DNA from 3 places in the Pseudoalteromonas sp. SWYJZ19 genome. Region 2 is predicted to be linked to each of the others. Evidence: predicted binding sites of a transcription regulator. Region 2 holds the regulator's gene; each other region holds the start of a gene.
What was found. Region 2 encodes sigma-54, which starts transcription at its own class of promoters, with help from an activator protein. Its sites were predicted from a motif close to GTTGGCACGNNNNTNGNNT; they were not measured.
Positions count from the first base shown of each region.

Region 1: the regulator sigma-54 is predicted to act here: its motif matches at 2,561-2,579, upstream of I6F45_RS18085 (EF-hand domain-containing protein).
Region 3: the regulator sigma-54 is predicted to act here: its motif matches at 2,945-2,963, upstream of I6F45_RS16550 (TorF family putative porin).

Region 1 covers NZ_JADYXI010000022.1:70,491-75,842, reverse strand. The annotation lists gene I6F45_RS18100 (YciK family oxidoreductase) at 1-303, shown strand, start outside; gene rluB (23S rRNA pseudouridine(2605) synthase RluB) at 387-1,259, opposite strand; gene scpB (SMC-Scp complex subunit ScpB) at 1,256-1,846, opposite strand; gene I6F45_RS18085 (EF-hand domain-containing protein) at 1,998-2,519, opposite strand; gene I6F45_RS18080 (exonuclease III) at 2,747-3,178, opposite strand; gene xthA (exodeoxyribonuclease III) at 3,419-4,225, shown strand; gene I6F45_RS18070 (energy-coupling factor ABC transporter permease) at 4,231-4,878, shown strand; gene I6F45_RS18065 (putative RNA methyltransferase) at 4,875-5,352, shown strand, end outside.
Region 2 covers NZ_JADYXI010000002.1:182,931-188,282, forward strand. The annotation lists gene rapZ (RNase adapter RapZ) at 1-675, opposite strand, end outside; gene ptsN (PTS IIA-like nitrogen regulatory protein PtsN) at 694-1,146, opposite strand; gene hpf (ribosome hibernation promoting factor) at 1,151-1,438, opposite strand; gene I6F45_RS02715 (RNA polymerase factor sigma-54) at 1,465-2,964, opposite strand; gene lptB (LPS export ABC transporter ATP-binding protein) at 3,034-3,759, opposite strand; gene lptA (lipopolysaccharide transport periplasmic protein LptA) at 3,756-4,301, opposite strand; gene lptC (LPS export ABC transporter periplasmic protein LptC) at 4,291-4,845, opposite strand; gene kdsC (3-deoxy-manno-octulosonate-8-phosphatase KdsC) at 4,842-5,352, opposite strand, start outside.
Region 3 covers NZ_JADYXI010000019.1:14,802-20,153, reverse strand. The annotation lists gene I6F45_RS16565 (ABC transporter permease/M1 family aminopeptidase) at 1-1,282, shown strand, start outside; gene I6F45_RS16560 (Bor family protein) at 1,462-1,773, shown strand; gene I6F45_RS16555 (Bor/Iss family lipoprotein) at 1,770-2,105, shown strand; gene I6F45_RS16550 (TorF family putative porin) at 2,160-2,846, opposite strand; partial or broken gene I6F45_RS16545 (hypothetical protein) at 3,124-4,035, opposite strand; gene I6F45_RS16540 (hypothetical protein) at 4,321-4,986, opposite strand.

The DNA of each region.
Region 1 (5,352 bases), on a different contig from region 2:
GTATTTACGTCATCAGGTGTAGGCCGCAAAGGTCGTGAATTTTGGGGGCCTTATGCCATCTCAAAATTTGCAGTAGAAGGTATGATGCAAACATGGGCATGTGAAGTAGGTAAAACGAATATTCGTGTAAACTGTATTAACCCAGGCGCTACTCGCACTTCAATGCGAGCTGCTGCATATCCAGGTGAAGATAGAGACGCACTTGCTACACCAGAGGATTTAATGCCTACATATTTATATCTAATGAGTGACGATTCAAGTGAAGTGAATGGCGAATCGTTAGATGCTCAAGTAAAAAAGTAGTTTGGAGTTTAAATAGTTTAAACAACTCACATTAAAAAAGCCGCAATTAGCGGCTTTTTTGTGTTCAATAAATAACTAATTGATTATTTACGTTTAGTCGGCTTAACACGCTGATTGTGTTTTTTAACTGCTTTACGAATTTGGTTGATTTTAGCGCGTTTATCTTTGCGTTTTTCAGGCATAACAGAAAGCTTAGTTTGTGTTTCGCGGCCTAATTTAACGGTTTTACGCAAGTAGTTTACTGTTTCTAAATCATACTCCATCCAACCACCTTGTGGCACGCGCTTATCAAGCTCTAGTTTACCGTAACGAATACGAATAAGACGAGATACTTCCGCATCTTGAGACTGCCATAAACGACGAACTTCACGGTTACGCCCTTCATTTAACGTTACGTTAAACCAACGGTTAACGCCTTCGCCACCCATAGGGGTTACAGTCGTGAATTTGGCTGGACCATCTTCAAGCTCAACACCACGTAGTAAGTTTTTAACCGTCTCGTTGGTTACTTCACCAAATACACGTGCAGAGTATTCACGCTCTACTTCATAGCTTGGGTGCATTAAACGGTTTGCCAGTTCACCATCGTTTGTAAAAAGCATTAAACCCGATGTATTAACGTCTAGTCGACCAACCGCAATCCAGCGATCGCCATCAATACGCGGAAGTCGGTCAAATACAGTACGACGCCCTTCAGGATCTTTACGTGTGCTTAACTCACCTTCTGGTTTGTTATACATAATTACACGACAGATTCGGTCTGCTTTTTCTTCAATTTTTACACTGTGACCGTCAACACGAATCAAATCGGTTTCTTCAACACGGTCACCTAACTTTGCCACTTTACCGTTTACACTAACGCGGTTTGCGTCAATGTATTTTTCCATTTCACGGCGTGAGCCTACGCCTGCACGGGCTAAGACTTTTTGTAACTTTTCACCTTGTATAATACTCATTCGGATGGTTCTCTCACAGAAGGATCGCTCAATAACTGGTTAATTTTACTTTGCTGCTCTGTTGGCAACGCAGGTAAATTTTCAAGTCCAGTTAACGAAAAATAATCTAAAAATTGCTTAGTAGTTGCATATAAAGCCGGCTTTCCCGGAACCTCTTTATGCCCTACCACTTTAACCCACTCTCTTTCGAGTAAGGTTTTAATAATATTCGAACCCGTAGTAACACCTCTTACTTGCTCAATTTCGCCGCGTGTAATGGGCTGCCGGTATGCAATAAGTGATAATGTTTCCAGTAAAGCACGCGAGTATTTTGGTGCGCGTTCTTGCCACAAGTTATTTAACCAAGGGCTTAAACTACTGCATGCCTGAAACCGATACCCACTACCAACTTCAACTAAGCGAATACCACGAGTTTGAAAATGTTCTTGTATTGTATCTATTGCGTCATTTATTCGCGTCATAGAAATAGCTAAATCTATTAATACGATGTCTTTAAGGTGGCGTTTACTAACAGGCTTATCTGCAACAAAAATAGCTGCTTCAATGATCTCAACTAGTTGTTCATCACTAATTCGCCGACCCGCCATACACACTCTTAACAAATAAAAATACACAGCCATCTATTATGACAGAACAACACCAAACTAGGAAAATATATCTATCAAATAACTAAATTTAAAACACAAAAAAGCCAGTGACTAGCACTGGCTTTAATCTTACTTACTAAAATGGTAACTATTAGTTACTTTTAAAAGCTTCTAATGCATCATCTTCAGCTACTGCGTTACCGTATTTTTTAATGTAACCCATAAACTCGCTTTTACTAATGCGCTTATCTTGGTTTTTATCCATGTAACCAAAATGATTTGAAATATCATCATCGTTACCTTCAACTACCGAGATATAGCCATTGCTGTCGTTATCTAGACTTGCAAAGCTGCTTTCAATTTTATCGAATTTAGCAATTTCAGCTTTAAATGCCGACTCACTTACTTCAGAATCAGTGGCTACTTTGCCATTATTAAGCTTCATATAAGTGTTAAATTCTTTGCGGCTAATTTCGTTATCCATATTGGTATCAATATTTGAAAAATGGCCCCAAATGCTATCGTCATCAGCTTCAACTTTTGAGATGTAGCCATCGCTATCATTATCTAAACTTGCAAAGTCACTGTCTATTCTTTCAAGACCTTGATTAGATGAACAAGCCGCTAGGCTTAATGATGCTAAAATAGTGGCTGCTAATGTTAACTTTTTCATAAGACGTATCCTTCGTAATTAATTAAATGTCACTTTAACTAATACAAATCCAATGCCAATAATAGTTAACTTATAATAATCAATAACTTAATCTCGATCGGTATATTTATTAAACAGTTTCAATAAGTTAAGCTTGCAAGCTTTGCAAACAACCTTGTAATTTTTGCAAAAAAATACCCGGTAAAAACCAGGCATTTCAAATTTACTTATTATAGTTAAGCTAATAATTAGATTGCTGCGTTTTGGTAGCGTTTAACAAACTCAGTAACGTTTTGACCATTACATTTTAATGAGTTTAGGTTACCAATTTTTTGACGAACAGGTGCTAAACCTTGTTTTAAAGCCGTCATACATAATTGAGTTTCTTGTTGAGCGTCTTTTGCAAATACTTCTACTTTCTCAACTGATGCGTTGCTTAATATCGTTTTTTTAGCAATATCACGAATATCTTCACCATTACATAAAATGCTTTTAGAAAAACGAGATAGGTAAACACCGTGCTGGGCAGCTTCTTTACGAGCAACGCTAAAGCCTTCGTTTGCACTTAGTACACATAACTTAGACTCAATTTTGTTATCTTGGCTAAAGTAAGTATTGCTTTGAGCTGACGCAGTTGCAGATGCTAGTAAAGCAGTGGCTAAAAGTAGTTGAGTTTTCATGAGAGATCCTATTTGAACGAGCTAAACAAGTGAATTTCGCGCATTATATATTCAATAAAGTTAAGTTCAATTGAATTTTTTATTTATTTAAATAATTAATATTGTATTCACAATGTTTAAACTTTACCCATCATTTGATCAACATTTGCGCAGCTATTATCTCAATTCAGTCATGTTATGTACGCGTATTTACTGATACAATTTAATCTATTAAATAGAACCAATTTTAAGGTAAATTTTATGAAAGTGATTTCTTTCAATATCAATGGTCTGCGTGCTCGTCTTCACCAATTACAAGCAATTATCGACAAACATCAACCAGACGTTATTGGCTTGCAAGAGATTAAAGTTCACGACGAAGCATTCCCATTAGAAGATGTACAAAAAATGGGATATCACGTCTACTTTCATGGTCAAAAAGCGCATTATGGCGTAGCTATGTTATGCAAAAAAGAGCCTAAATCGGTCTTAAAAGGTTTTGCCACCGATACAGATGAATCGCAAAAACGCATGATAAGCGTCACTGTTGAACAAGAAAACGGTCGCGACCTTACTGTCATGAATGGCTATTTCCCACAAGGTGATAATATTAATCACGAAGCTAAATTCCCTTATAAACGTCAATTTTATAAAGATTTAATGACACACCTTGAAACCAATCACACACCCGATCAAGACGTCATCGTTATGGGTGATATCAACATATCACCTACCGATTTAGATATTGGTATTGGCGAAGTAAATGCTAAACGTTGGTTAAAAACGGGTAAATGTTCTTTCCAACCGGTAGAGCGTGAATGGCTTGCAACATTACTCAATTGGGGTTTTAAAGACACCTTTAGAGAGCAAAACCCCGAAACAGACGATCAATACTCATGGTTTGACTATCGCTCTAAAGGGTTTGTAGATAATCGAGGACTTCGTATAGATGTAGTGCTTGCAACCAATGAGCTTGCAGCACGCTGCATAGATACAGGTATTGATTACGAACTTCGCGGTATTGAAAAACCGTCAGATCATGCCCCTATATGGTCAACATTTAAGTAATTATTATGCTCAGCCTAACAATGCAGGGGCTACTTTGGGCTCTTGTAATTATTATTGCTCTATTAAGCTTTGATAAAAAAACATATAAAACATTGCTTAATACGCCAGTCCGTCAAACTGGCGTACTTGCGTGTGCGTTAGTGTTTGCAGTGCTTTGGCGAATAAAGGCTGGCATTTTAACTGGCCTTGATTTACACATACTAGGTGTTACGGCTGCTACATTAATTTTAGGCTGGCGGTTGACTATTTTAAGTAGCCTACTTGCCACAGCCCTACTCGCTGCCTTTGGTCAAATTGAACTTGAGCTGTTACCAGTACAACTGCTTATTGGTGCGTTTATTCCTATTTTATTGAGCTATCTTGGCTTTATAATTAGTTACCAATATTTACCTCGTCATTTTTTTGTCTATATATTTGTTTGTGCGTTTATAACCGCAGGATTTATAGCCTGTATAAAAATAAGCCTAGGTGCTTTATTTTACTTAGCTATAGGGCAATACAATTGGCAAGAACTTGCAGATAACTACGTTTATTTAAGTGCCATAATTTGGTTTCCTGAAGCAATGCTCAACGGCATGGCTATAACAATTATGATCACCTATCGCCCGCATTGGGTAAAAACTTTTTACGATAAGGACTACCTAGGCTCATGAGTCTTGAATATCAATGCCCCCTGTGTAACCTAGCACTTTTGAAAACTGATTCAACACTTCGTTGTGCTAACAACCACAGCTTTGATTTTGCTAAAGAAGGCTATGTTAATTTACTGCCTGTGCAACAGAAAAATTCAAAACAGCCGGGTGATTCACTTGAAATGGTACAAGCCAGACGTGCATTTTTAGAGCGTGGGTATTATCGTTTTTTACAGCAAAGCCTTAGTGATATAATCAGTAATATAAGTGCAAAAACTATTATTGATTTAGGATGCGGTGAAGGGTTTTATACCCAAGCAATAGCGAATAAAACAAATGCTGTTGTATACGGTGTCGATATTTCAAAATCAGCGGTTAAATATGCAGCAAAGCGCTACCCTAATTGCCATTTTAGTGTGGCATCAATCAGCCAAGCTCCCTTTAAAAGCCAATTTGCTGATGTACTTGTTAGCGTATTTGCACCTTTATTTGAGC
Region 2 (5,352 bases):
AAATGTCTGAATTTGCCATGTGAATTTTTGCACTATGCTGTGATTGGCCAAATAATCTTTAACGGGTTGATCTAACCCATTTAAAGGTTTTAATTCAGGTTCCCAATGTGGATTTGGTAAAAAGCGTGCATCAAATACGTAATCTGCTTCTTTTGGTATACCGTATTTAAAACCAAACGATTCAAATGTGACAATCAGTTGCTTATCTTTTTTACCTAAAATCTTTTCACGAATAGATTCAGCAAGTTGATGAACACTCAAATCAGTTGTATCTATCATAAAGTCGGCGCGGGTGATTAATACATCAAGTAATTCTTTTTCTTTTTTGATGGCTAAATCAAGAGGCAACGAGTCAATTGATAGTGGGTGTAATCTACGAGTTTCAGAAAAACGTTTGATCAATGTTTGGTCGTCGCTATCTAAATAAAATAACGTAGGTTTTGCAAAGCCAGGCAAGTATTCAAGAATATCGTTAAATTCATCTTGTTGTTTAGGGATGTTACGCACATCAATGCTAACAGCAATTTTATCATAGCTATCAGACACACTGCGAACTAATGAAGGAAGCAAGTTAACTGGAATATTATCTACGCAATAATAACCTAAATCTTCTACAACGCGTAAAGCAACCGACTTTCCAGAACCAGAACGGCCGCTTATGATAATTAACTCCATTTAACACCCTTTATAAAACTATGATTGATTGACAATAACTTGGTAAAGCTCAGCATCTGATTTTGCACTGCGTAACTGTTTACAAAAATCTTTGTTGTTTAGTTTATCAGCAATGGTTGCTAGAGTCTTTAAGTGCTGCTGGTTATCGCCATCTGGTACGATGAGTGCGACGAAAATATCAACAGGGCGATTATCGATTGCATCAAAATTTATTGGAGTTTCGCTAACGAGTACTAAAGCCAAAGGCTCTTCTGCACCGCTCATTCTTCCATGAGGAATGGCAATGCCACGCCCTATACCTGTACTACCCAATTTTTCTCTGCTCATTAAAGCATTAAGAATATCTTGTTGCGGTAAATACGGAAGTTTGTCGTGAGCAAGTTCGCTAATGAACTCTAAAATTCTTTTTTTGCTATTAAAAAGGACCGCAGCTTTGCTGCAGTCCTGGCATATAAGTGAGCTTAATTTCATCATATTAGTGTCGAGCAAGCTTCTCTTTGTGTTTAATTACTTGTCGATCGAGCTTGTCGATCAACGAGTCAATGGCGGCATACATATCTTGATGTTCTGTAGAGGCAAATAGCTCAGCACCGCTTACGTGTATGGTGGCTTCTGCTTTTTGATTTAATTTTTCTACATCGAGAATGACATGAACATTATTAATATGATCAGAGTGTCTTTCTAGCTTCGCAAATTTGGTATTAATATAGTCTCTTAGTGAATCGGTTAATTCTACGTGACGACCAGTTAAGTTTAGTTGCATAAGCATTACCCTCTTTTTTTTGCGTCTTAAATCAAACTTTTACGTTGATTTGACGGTGGAATAGCCAGAGATTCGCGGTATTTTGCGATTGTACGTCTCGCTACTTTAATTCCTTGCTCAGCCAATATATCCGCTATTTTGCTATCACTCAATGGTTTTGCTGAGTTTTCTGCTGCGATTAATTTTCGGATAAGCGCACGGATTGCTGTAGATGAACATTCACCACCGTTTTCGGTGCTTACATGGCTTGAGAAAAAATATTTAAGCTCAAATATACCACGGGGTGTGTGCATATACTTTTGGGTTGTTACGCGCGAAATTGTTGATTCGTGCATTTCTACCATTTCAGCAACATCATTTAAAACCATTGGTTTCATGGCTTCAGGACCGTGTTCAAAAAAGCCTTGTTGTTGCTTAACAATACAATTTGTCACTTTTAATAGCGTGTCGTTTCTACTTTCTAAGCTTTTAATAAACCATTTAGCTTCTTGTAAATGCGAGCGAATAAACTGGCTGTCACCACTGGATTTTACAGTGCGAGACATTGCCGCGTATTGGCTATTAACACGAATTTTAGGCATGCTGTCTGGGTTTAACTCAACAACCCAGCGGCCTTTAATTTTTTTAACTGACACATCAGGAATAACATACTCAGATTCTTCTCTTACAATAGTATCTGCAGGTTTAGGGCTAAGAGTATGTATTAATGTCATTACTTCCTTAAGCTCTTCTTCTTTGAGCTTAGTTTTCTTCATTAATGTACGATAGTCACGAGCAGCTAATAAATCAATATGCTCGGTTAAAATCATTTTTGTTTCATTAATGTAAGGTGTTTCTTTATCAAACTGGTTAAGCTGAATACACAAACACTCTTGTAAACTACGTGCAGCAATACCGACAGGATCAAACAGTTGGATGCGCTTTAGTACTGCTTCAATTTCATCAAGTTCGACTTCGTTATCTTCTTCGTTTTCTTGATTAAAGCTTTCTAAAATCTCTTCGCAGCTTAGTGTTAAAATACCTGAATCATCAACTGCTTCTACAATCGCAATAGCGATGGCTTCGTCTGTAGGGCTAAATGGCGTTAGTTGTAATTGCCACATTAAATACTCATGAAGCGTCTCTGTTGAGGCGCCTTGGTATATTGATTCGTCTTCAGGCATTGGACCTGATGATGCTGCAGGGGCGGCACTCATGTACTCATCCCAGCTAACATCCATAGCCATGTCGTCACTTAGCGTGTCTTTTGCAAGTGCTTCACCACTATCTTGTTCGTATTCGCTTGGAGCATCATCGGCAGATGCGCTAACAGTTATGTCATCGGTATCAGCTTTTTGCTCGTTTTTACCTGCAGCGTCTTCGGAATAGTCTGGTTCTTCAACCTCTAATAGCGGGTTGCTGTCGAGAGCTTCTTGTATTTCTTGCTGGAGATCCAATGTACTGAGTTGCAACAAACGAATAGCTTGTTGCAGCTGTGGAGTCATTGTAAGTTGCTGGCCCATGCGCAGCTGTAGTGATTGCCTCATGTATCTCTAACAATCCTTTTATGTTGTTATAATTAATACTAGCAGATGCTTAAAGACATGGCGTAAATGTTACAGCCTAAATTGCTCGCCTAAGTAAACATCGCGTACTGTTTTATCATTTAATACGTGTTCTGGAGTACCTGATGCAATCAGCTCCCCATGAGAAACAATGTAGGCTTTTTCACAAACATCAAGGGTTTCTCTTACATTATGATCGGTAATCAATACACCAATCCCACGATTTTTGAGATGTTCTATTATTTTCTTTATATCTAATACAGAAATCGGGTCAACACCTGCAAATGGTTCATCCAATAATATAAATTTAGGATCGGCTGCCAGCGCACGTGCTATTTCCACGCGGCGACGTTCGCCACCCGATAATGCCATACCTTGGCTATCACGAATGTGTTGTATGCTAAATTCATCTAATAATTTATCGAGCGTGTCTTCTCGGGCTTGTTTATTTAACTCTTTGCGTGTTTCTAAAATTGCCATTAAGTTTTGATAAACAGTCAGTTTTCTAAAAATTGAAGACTCTTGTGGTAAGTAGCCAATGCCTAATCTAGCACGACTATGCATAGGTAAAAGAGTAATATCGTTATCATCGATAGAGATTTTACCTTTGTCGCTAGGTACAAGTCCCACAATCATATAAAACGTGGTGGTTTTACCTGCGCCGTTAGGACCAAGTAAACCAACAATACTGCCTGCTTTTACTTCAAGGCCGACGTTTTTGACAACTTCACGACCTTTATAGCTCTTTGCTAATAGTTCTGCTTTTAATGTACTCATGGCTGACCTTTATCGTCTTTTTTACTTTTTTTAGTTTCGATAGGCACTAAAATCGTGTGAACGCGGTCAGTTGAGTTTTCATCTTTTTCGGCACTGATTAGCTGCTGCTCTATATCGTAGGTAATGCTTTTAGCATTTATTTTTTGTCCCGCTTGCGATACTTGTGCATTACCAACAAGCGTTAAAAAACGCTTAGATACATCATAACGTACTTCGTCAGCACTGGCGCTCATAGTCGTGCCATCTGATTGCTTTTCTTCAAAGTGCGCAGGGCTACCTGTAGCAATTAATAATTGTTTATTATCGCCAAGTTCATCGCGTTTATGTACTTCTAAGCGGTCTGCTGTGATACGGCGGTTACCGTGAATAATTTCAACGTTTTTCTCAAAAATACCCACGTTAGCTTTTAATTGACCTTCTTGCTTATCGGCGCTTATTGAAATTTGATTTGCAGCCGGTTGCGTGTTTTGCTCTGCAGCACTACTATTAAACGCTAGTATAAGTGTAGGAATAATAAGTGATTTTAATATTTTATTGGTCATAATATATGGTTCGCGTATGGTTAATTAGTTTTATCACTTCGGTTTTTAAGTCGGCTTCTAGGCCTTTACCAGTGATTTTTAAATTGGGTCCAGTGATGATAACGGGTTGCTCCGAACGCATTGTTAATAGCTTTATATCTACCTGAATATTATCAGCATTGATTTTGTCTATCATGGCGTTATCGGTTAAGTTTTTGGCAACCACATTGCCTTCTAAAATTAATTGTTTGTCTTCGTATAATGTTGCTTCGTCTGCATTTATTTGCCACGTTTGCTTTTCGTTATATAAAGTAAAAATAGGTTTTTCAAAAAACGTAAAACCTAATTGTTGATATAGCTCCATTTTAGCCGCAGTGACTTTGTGGCTAATTTTACCTTGTTCGTCATAGGCTGTTTGTTTGAGTTCTATGGCTATGTAATCAGGCTTGGCAATAACTTCAGGCTCAGTCTGAGGCACAATATTTGTTTGTGTAAAATAAGGGTACCAAAGCCAAACCATACAGCTAATGAATAAAACGCTTAATATTATGCGCGCTGCATTCATGAACTAGTGCCTTGTGTAGTCAATGCTTTACCATTTTCAAGCATAAGTAAGTCGGTGAGCTCTCTTACTGCACCAAAGCCGCCAGGCATTTGCGTTACATAGTGTGATAAACGTTTAATAAGTGGATGGGCATCATTTACTGCAACAGCAAAGCCGACTAATTCCATAACGGGCATGTCAGGACCATCATCACCGATATAAGCAATTTGTTCATCGCTAAGGTTGAGTTTGTCTTTTAGCTCTTGATAGGCAATGAGCTTATTTTCTTGGCCTTGATAAATATGCTGTACGGTTAAGCTGCTCATACGTTGTTGCACTATTTGTGAATGACGACCAGTAATTACAGCCACTTCAAAGCCACTGTTTATAAGCGCTTTAATGCCAAAACCATCTTTTGTATTAAATGCTTTTAGCTCTTCACCTTGATTACCAAGATAAATACGGCCATCAGAAAATACACCATCAATATCGCATATAAGTAGCTTTACTTTTTTAGCGCGTGCTTTT
Region 3 (5,352 bases), on a different contig from region 2:
GCTAGAAGACAGTCAGTACTATACTCAAAGTGATTTTGGTGCAGCTAATGGGTTTATTAACTTTAAGGCAACGGTAACAACCGACGAGTCGCAATTTGCTATTACCCCAGGGTATTTACAAAGTGAAAGTGTAAAAGACGGGCGCCGTACTTTTGTTTATGAAATGGATGCGCCTATTTTAAACTTTTATGCGGTGCTTTCGGCTGAACTTGAAAGTAAAAAGGTTGAGCATAATGGGGTAAATATTGAGGTGTATTACCACAAAAATCATGCATGGAATGTTGACCGCATGATTGAGTCGGTACAAGACTCGATAGATTACTTTACACAAGCATTTGGGCCGTATCAGCATAAGCAGCTACGTATAATTGAATTTCCTAAGTATCGCTCGTTTGCACAAAGTTTTGCCAATACAGTCCCTTACTCAGAAAGCATGGGGTTTATTACAGACTTAAGAGATGAGAGTAAAGTTGACTACCCTTACTATGTTACCGCACATGAAGTAGCGCACCAGTGGTGGGGGCATCAAGTGTCGGGAGCAAATGTTGAGGGGAGCGCAGTTATGTCAGAAACGCTTTCACAATACAGTGCGCTTATGGTGCTTGAAAAACGCTTTGGCGCAGAGAAGCTACGTAAGTTTTTAAAATATGAGCTTGATAGGTACTTAATAGGGCGTACAGGGGAAGCCTTTGAAGAAATGCCACTATATAAAACGCAGTCTCAACAATATCTTCATTACAATAAAGGATCTGTGGTAATGATGGCGATTTATGATCGTTTAGGTGAAAAACGGTTAAATGATGCACTCAAAGCATTTTTAAATGAGTTTCAGTACCAATCAACACCATACCCAACAACACTTGATTTACTTAGCTATTTAAAACAAGACGCAACACAAGCAGAGCAAAGTTTTATTGACGATCAGTTTAAATATATCACCTTATATGAGCTTGAGATGAAAGATGTGTCAGTTACAGATAGCGTTGATAGCGAAGGATTTTATACTGTAACACTTAGCGTAGAAGCCGTTAAACAGCGTGCGGATGGCCAAGGTGAAGAAACTGAACAGCCGCTCGATGAGCTAATTGATATTGCATTGTTTAGCGATGACCCTGAAAACCTACTAGCTGAAGATTTTGTTATTTACTCTCAAAAGCACCAAATAGTATCAGGTACTAATACTATTGAGCTTAAAGTAAAAGAAAAGCCACTATTTGCGGGGGTTGATCCTTACATTAAGCTAGTCGACAAGGACAGTAAAAATAACCTAGCTAAATTTTAAGGTCTATCTACTAACCACTTAAACTGACTAATTTAAAGGCCGCATTTATGCGGCCTTTATGTGTAATAAACTGTATAAAACTTCATAGCGTTTCTACATATTCCCCACAGCTTTTTACGCTAATATTTTATGTTCTCTTATAAAGTTACCTTACTGGTATTTAGTTTATAAGAAAGAGTATGAAACCATTAATTATAGGGGCGATAGCATTAAGCCTGAGTGCTTGTTCTGCGGTAACCGTTCAGCCACAGGCAACAGCAAAAATAACGAGCCAAGCTAATTACGAAGATAGTCGCTCATTTTACTTTTGGGGATTGGTAGGCGAGCAACGCGTAGACGTAAAACAAATATGTTCAAATACACCGGTTATTCAAATGCAGTCACAACAAACGTTTAGTGATGGAGCGCTGAGTTTAATTACGCTTGGAATATACTCGCCCCATACCATTAAAGTGTGGTGCCAAGAGCAAGTAATAGGGGAAACATTATGAGTATCAAGCTACTTGCAGCCGGTTGCACACTGATTATTTTAACGGGATGTACAAATATTTACTTTGATAACGGAGCACAAAGCAAAGTAAGCAATAAAACGCTAAAAAGCTCACAGTGGCATCATAATTTTGCACTTGCGTTGTACGAGGGATCAGAGCCGTTAGATTTAACAACACATTGCCCACAAGGTGAATGGCAAAGCGCTCATACGTATAAATCGTTTACTAATGGTTTAGCTGAGGTGGTTGTGAATCAAATCGGCCCAGCTTGGTACCCTAAAACAGTAGAAGTACAATGTAATAAGGTACCATTTAAGGCAAAACAGCTATAAAACGAGAAAAGGGCCAAAAGGCCCTTCGTGTTGCAGCAAGTAACACATTCTTTCTTATAAATTAAAGTCTACAGAATAAGCAACGTAAGCTTTAATATCTGAATCATCCATATCTGTATCAGACAAACCAAAAGTAAAACCGTCTTTCGAAATTGATACACCGTAATCTAAGATATTATCATCGCCAATAAAATCACCAGAGTAATGGCCTAAGTGAAGTGCCATTTCAGTGCCGTTACTGCCAACAGCAAAACCGTAGTCAGCTGTCAGGTAAAGTGAATCACCAAAGTCTGTACCATCACCACTTGCAGCTGATGTTGCTAATACAGAAGCACCAAAGGTAAAGCCTTCAACACTGATGCTACCGTAAATTTCAGAGAAATCTGCGTCTGCTTCAGAAGCTGCGTCTGGGTAAGCGTAATAAATATAACCAACATCGTAGCTAACACTTTCGTTAATATCGCCACCAAAGCCTGCATATAAGTCAAGCTCATAGGTCATTTCATCTGCCCACGATGCATTTGAAGCCCAAGTACCTGCATAAAAGCCCGATTCATTGGCATAATCAATACCGCCTGAAATAGCTGCATCGCCCCCAGTTTGCTCTTGACCGCGCCATAAGTAGTTTGATGTTGCCGCTGCATTAGCAGTTACTTCAGCATGCACAGCTGTAGATGTTAAAGATGTTGCGCCCATTAATGCTATAGCACTTATAGCGATGGTTTTTTTTAGTTTTAGCATGTCCATTTCCCGTTATATGATTTTTGCTCGCCAAGGTTTTTATTATGTAATCGGAACCTTTAGGCTGACGGCTTTTTATTGTTTAACTAACGGGATAATTGCACTGTATGTGCCAGCTTCATTATTTTTTATTAAAAATTATTTTTTATTTATTAAAAACATGAGCTTGAATTTTATGAATAGGATGGGGATATAACATGAAGGAAGATGTTGCGCACATTGCTGGTGCATAAATTAACCTAGCCGCACCATAAAAGTACGGCTAAATTAGAAGGTTTTAGCCGAATATAGTGCGCATAAGGCTAATTGTTTCGTTTACGCTGCGACCTTTTTGTACTTCACTCACAATTGAATCACGTTTACTGCGAATGTGTTCAGGAATATCGTCAGCAGCAAGAGCACGGTCTACTAAAATTTCTGCAGACTCTTTACCTCTACGCTGAGTTTTACCTGTTGTAGTTGTAGTACGTTTAGGCTTGGTTAGCAGTTTAATGTAGTTAGAATTATCTGGTGTTTTAGCATCAGCGTAGTGAAAGAAACATGGAATTAATGCTTTAATAGCAACCAATTGTTCTTCTAACTCGTTACTAGGTTTAGCCATTTTATACCATGACATAGCTTGAATACCTTTTACGATATCTTGCCAGTAACGCTCAAAATCACTATTTTTAAGTTTAGAAACACCAAGGGCACCACATAATGCATCTAATCGATTATTTGTAATCGGAGTAAATAAATCAGGGCGACGCATTGCAAGCAGTCGTGTTGCAGGCGCAAGTGTTGGTTTTTCGTTGTTGTCGGTGAATATTTTTGAATAAGCAGCAACAAATTGTTGATACTCATATTGAGTAATATCACCTTCAAGTGGAATATTTGCTAGTGCGTCGTCAAAAGCACCTGGTAAATCTCCAAGCATTTGATGGAAGCTCTTCGCACTCTTTGTAGATGCAAACCATTCAACGTCAAAGTTGTATGTGCTTGGATCAAGTGATGCTATGTGCTTACCGCTAAACGCAAGTAAGTCTTCAGGGATCATATCTTTAAGAGATTGCTCACGAATGCTTTTAATGTAGTCGACTAAACGAAGTTGTTCATCAAGTGCAATAACGTCTTTGTGTTGTTCTACAAATACACTTACAACAGGCCAAGGAGCAATACGTAAAGCTTTAGCCTGTAAAAAGCTAATCGCTTGCCCTGTAATGAGAATTCACTCAGCATGGCAAACGGCGCATACTTAAATATTATTTAGCCTTAAAGCTGCAGAGATTGTTATAAAACAAATGAACCCAGCTTGATACCATAAAATAGTGGACGTGAGCTATTCTTTGGTATTTTTAAAAGTGGGCAGTGATTGATGCCGGTTATTCGTGACTTAATATACTTATGGGGTCTAGTTTTACTGCTTTATAGCAGGAAAACTAGACTCTAATATAGGACTGAAAATAGCTTTAAGTATTATACTTGTCAGCGTGAATTAGTTATTTAAAAGAGTTAATAGGCTAGGGTCTTCAGTTTCAATATATAATGCTTTTAATTTTTTATCACCACTTTCGGTTTCAGTAAATTGCTGAAAAGAATAGTTTTTAGAAAAACTTGAAAGAGCCTCAATAGATGCTTGATTACTACTTTGTGTATAAGTAAGTTCTAGTGCGCAAACCTTCCCTGCACACTCTAGATCTTGCTGTAAAATAGTGACGTCTTTTAATTCATTTAGAATAAAATCGTTTAGCTTATCTTTACGTATTTGTGCTATTTCAGAGTATTCAATATTAGACATACGCTGCAGTAATATTGAAGTATCATTTTTAAATACGTCGTCCAATGCTTTTGTTGAAACAAATTCTTTTCCACCCTCAGTTGAAACAAATTCTTCAGAGAAAGCGTTAGGGCTTGAAATAGGCAATTTAGATATCGCTGCCACTTTTTGCTCTACAACTTTGTGCTGTTTGACAGATGGTTCAGAGGCTTTACTTAATAGGGTGTTTGGCTCAATTGGAGGCTTAGCTTTTTCATTACTAAGAATGGCTTCATCAGTTGGTTGTATGTGGGTTAGCGGAGGATCTGAAGGCTGCCCAGTGTTTAAAATACCAATACCAAGAATGGCGACAAAAACAAGTGCAATTAAAAATATGTATTTCATTTTACTATCCTTAGAAGAGAAAGGCATACGCCTTTCTAAATGATGCTTATTCCAACCGTATCATACAAGAAACTTGACCACCACCAGAGCACGAATAGCTAACTGTACCACCCTCACCATGAACAACCGTCATGCTACCTGAGGTGCAACGGCATGTCATTGTTGCATAGGTAAATGTACTCATTGTGATTAAAAAAACGCTAAAATAACTGTAATTTTTTTTGATAAATTCATAATAATCCTTAATCGTGATTTCGAACTTTAATGTTACCTTATTGTTTTTTTTGTAAATAACTATTTTCTAGGTGGTTTAAATATGAGAAAGGGCCTTGCGGCCCTTAGTGTTGCAGCAAGTAACACATTTTT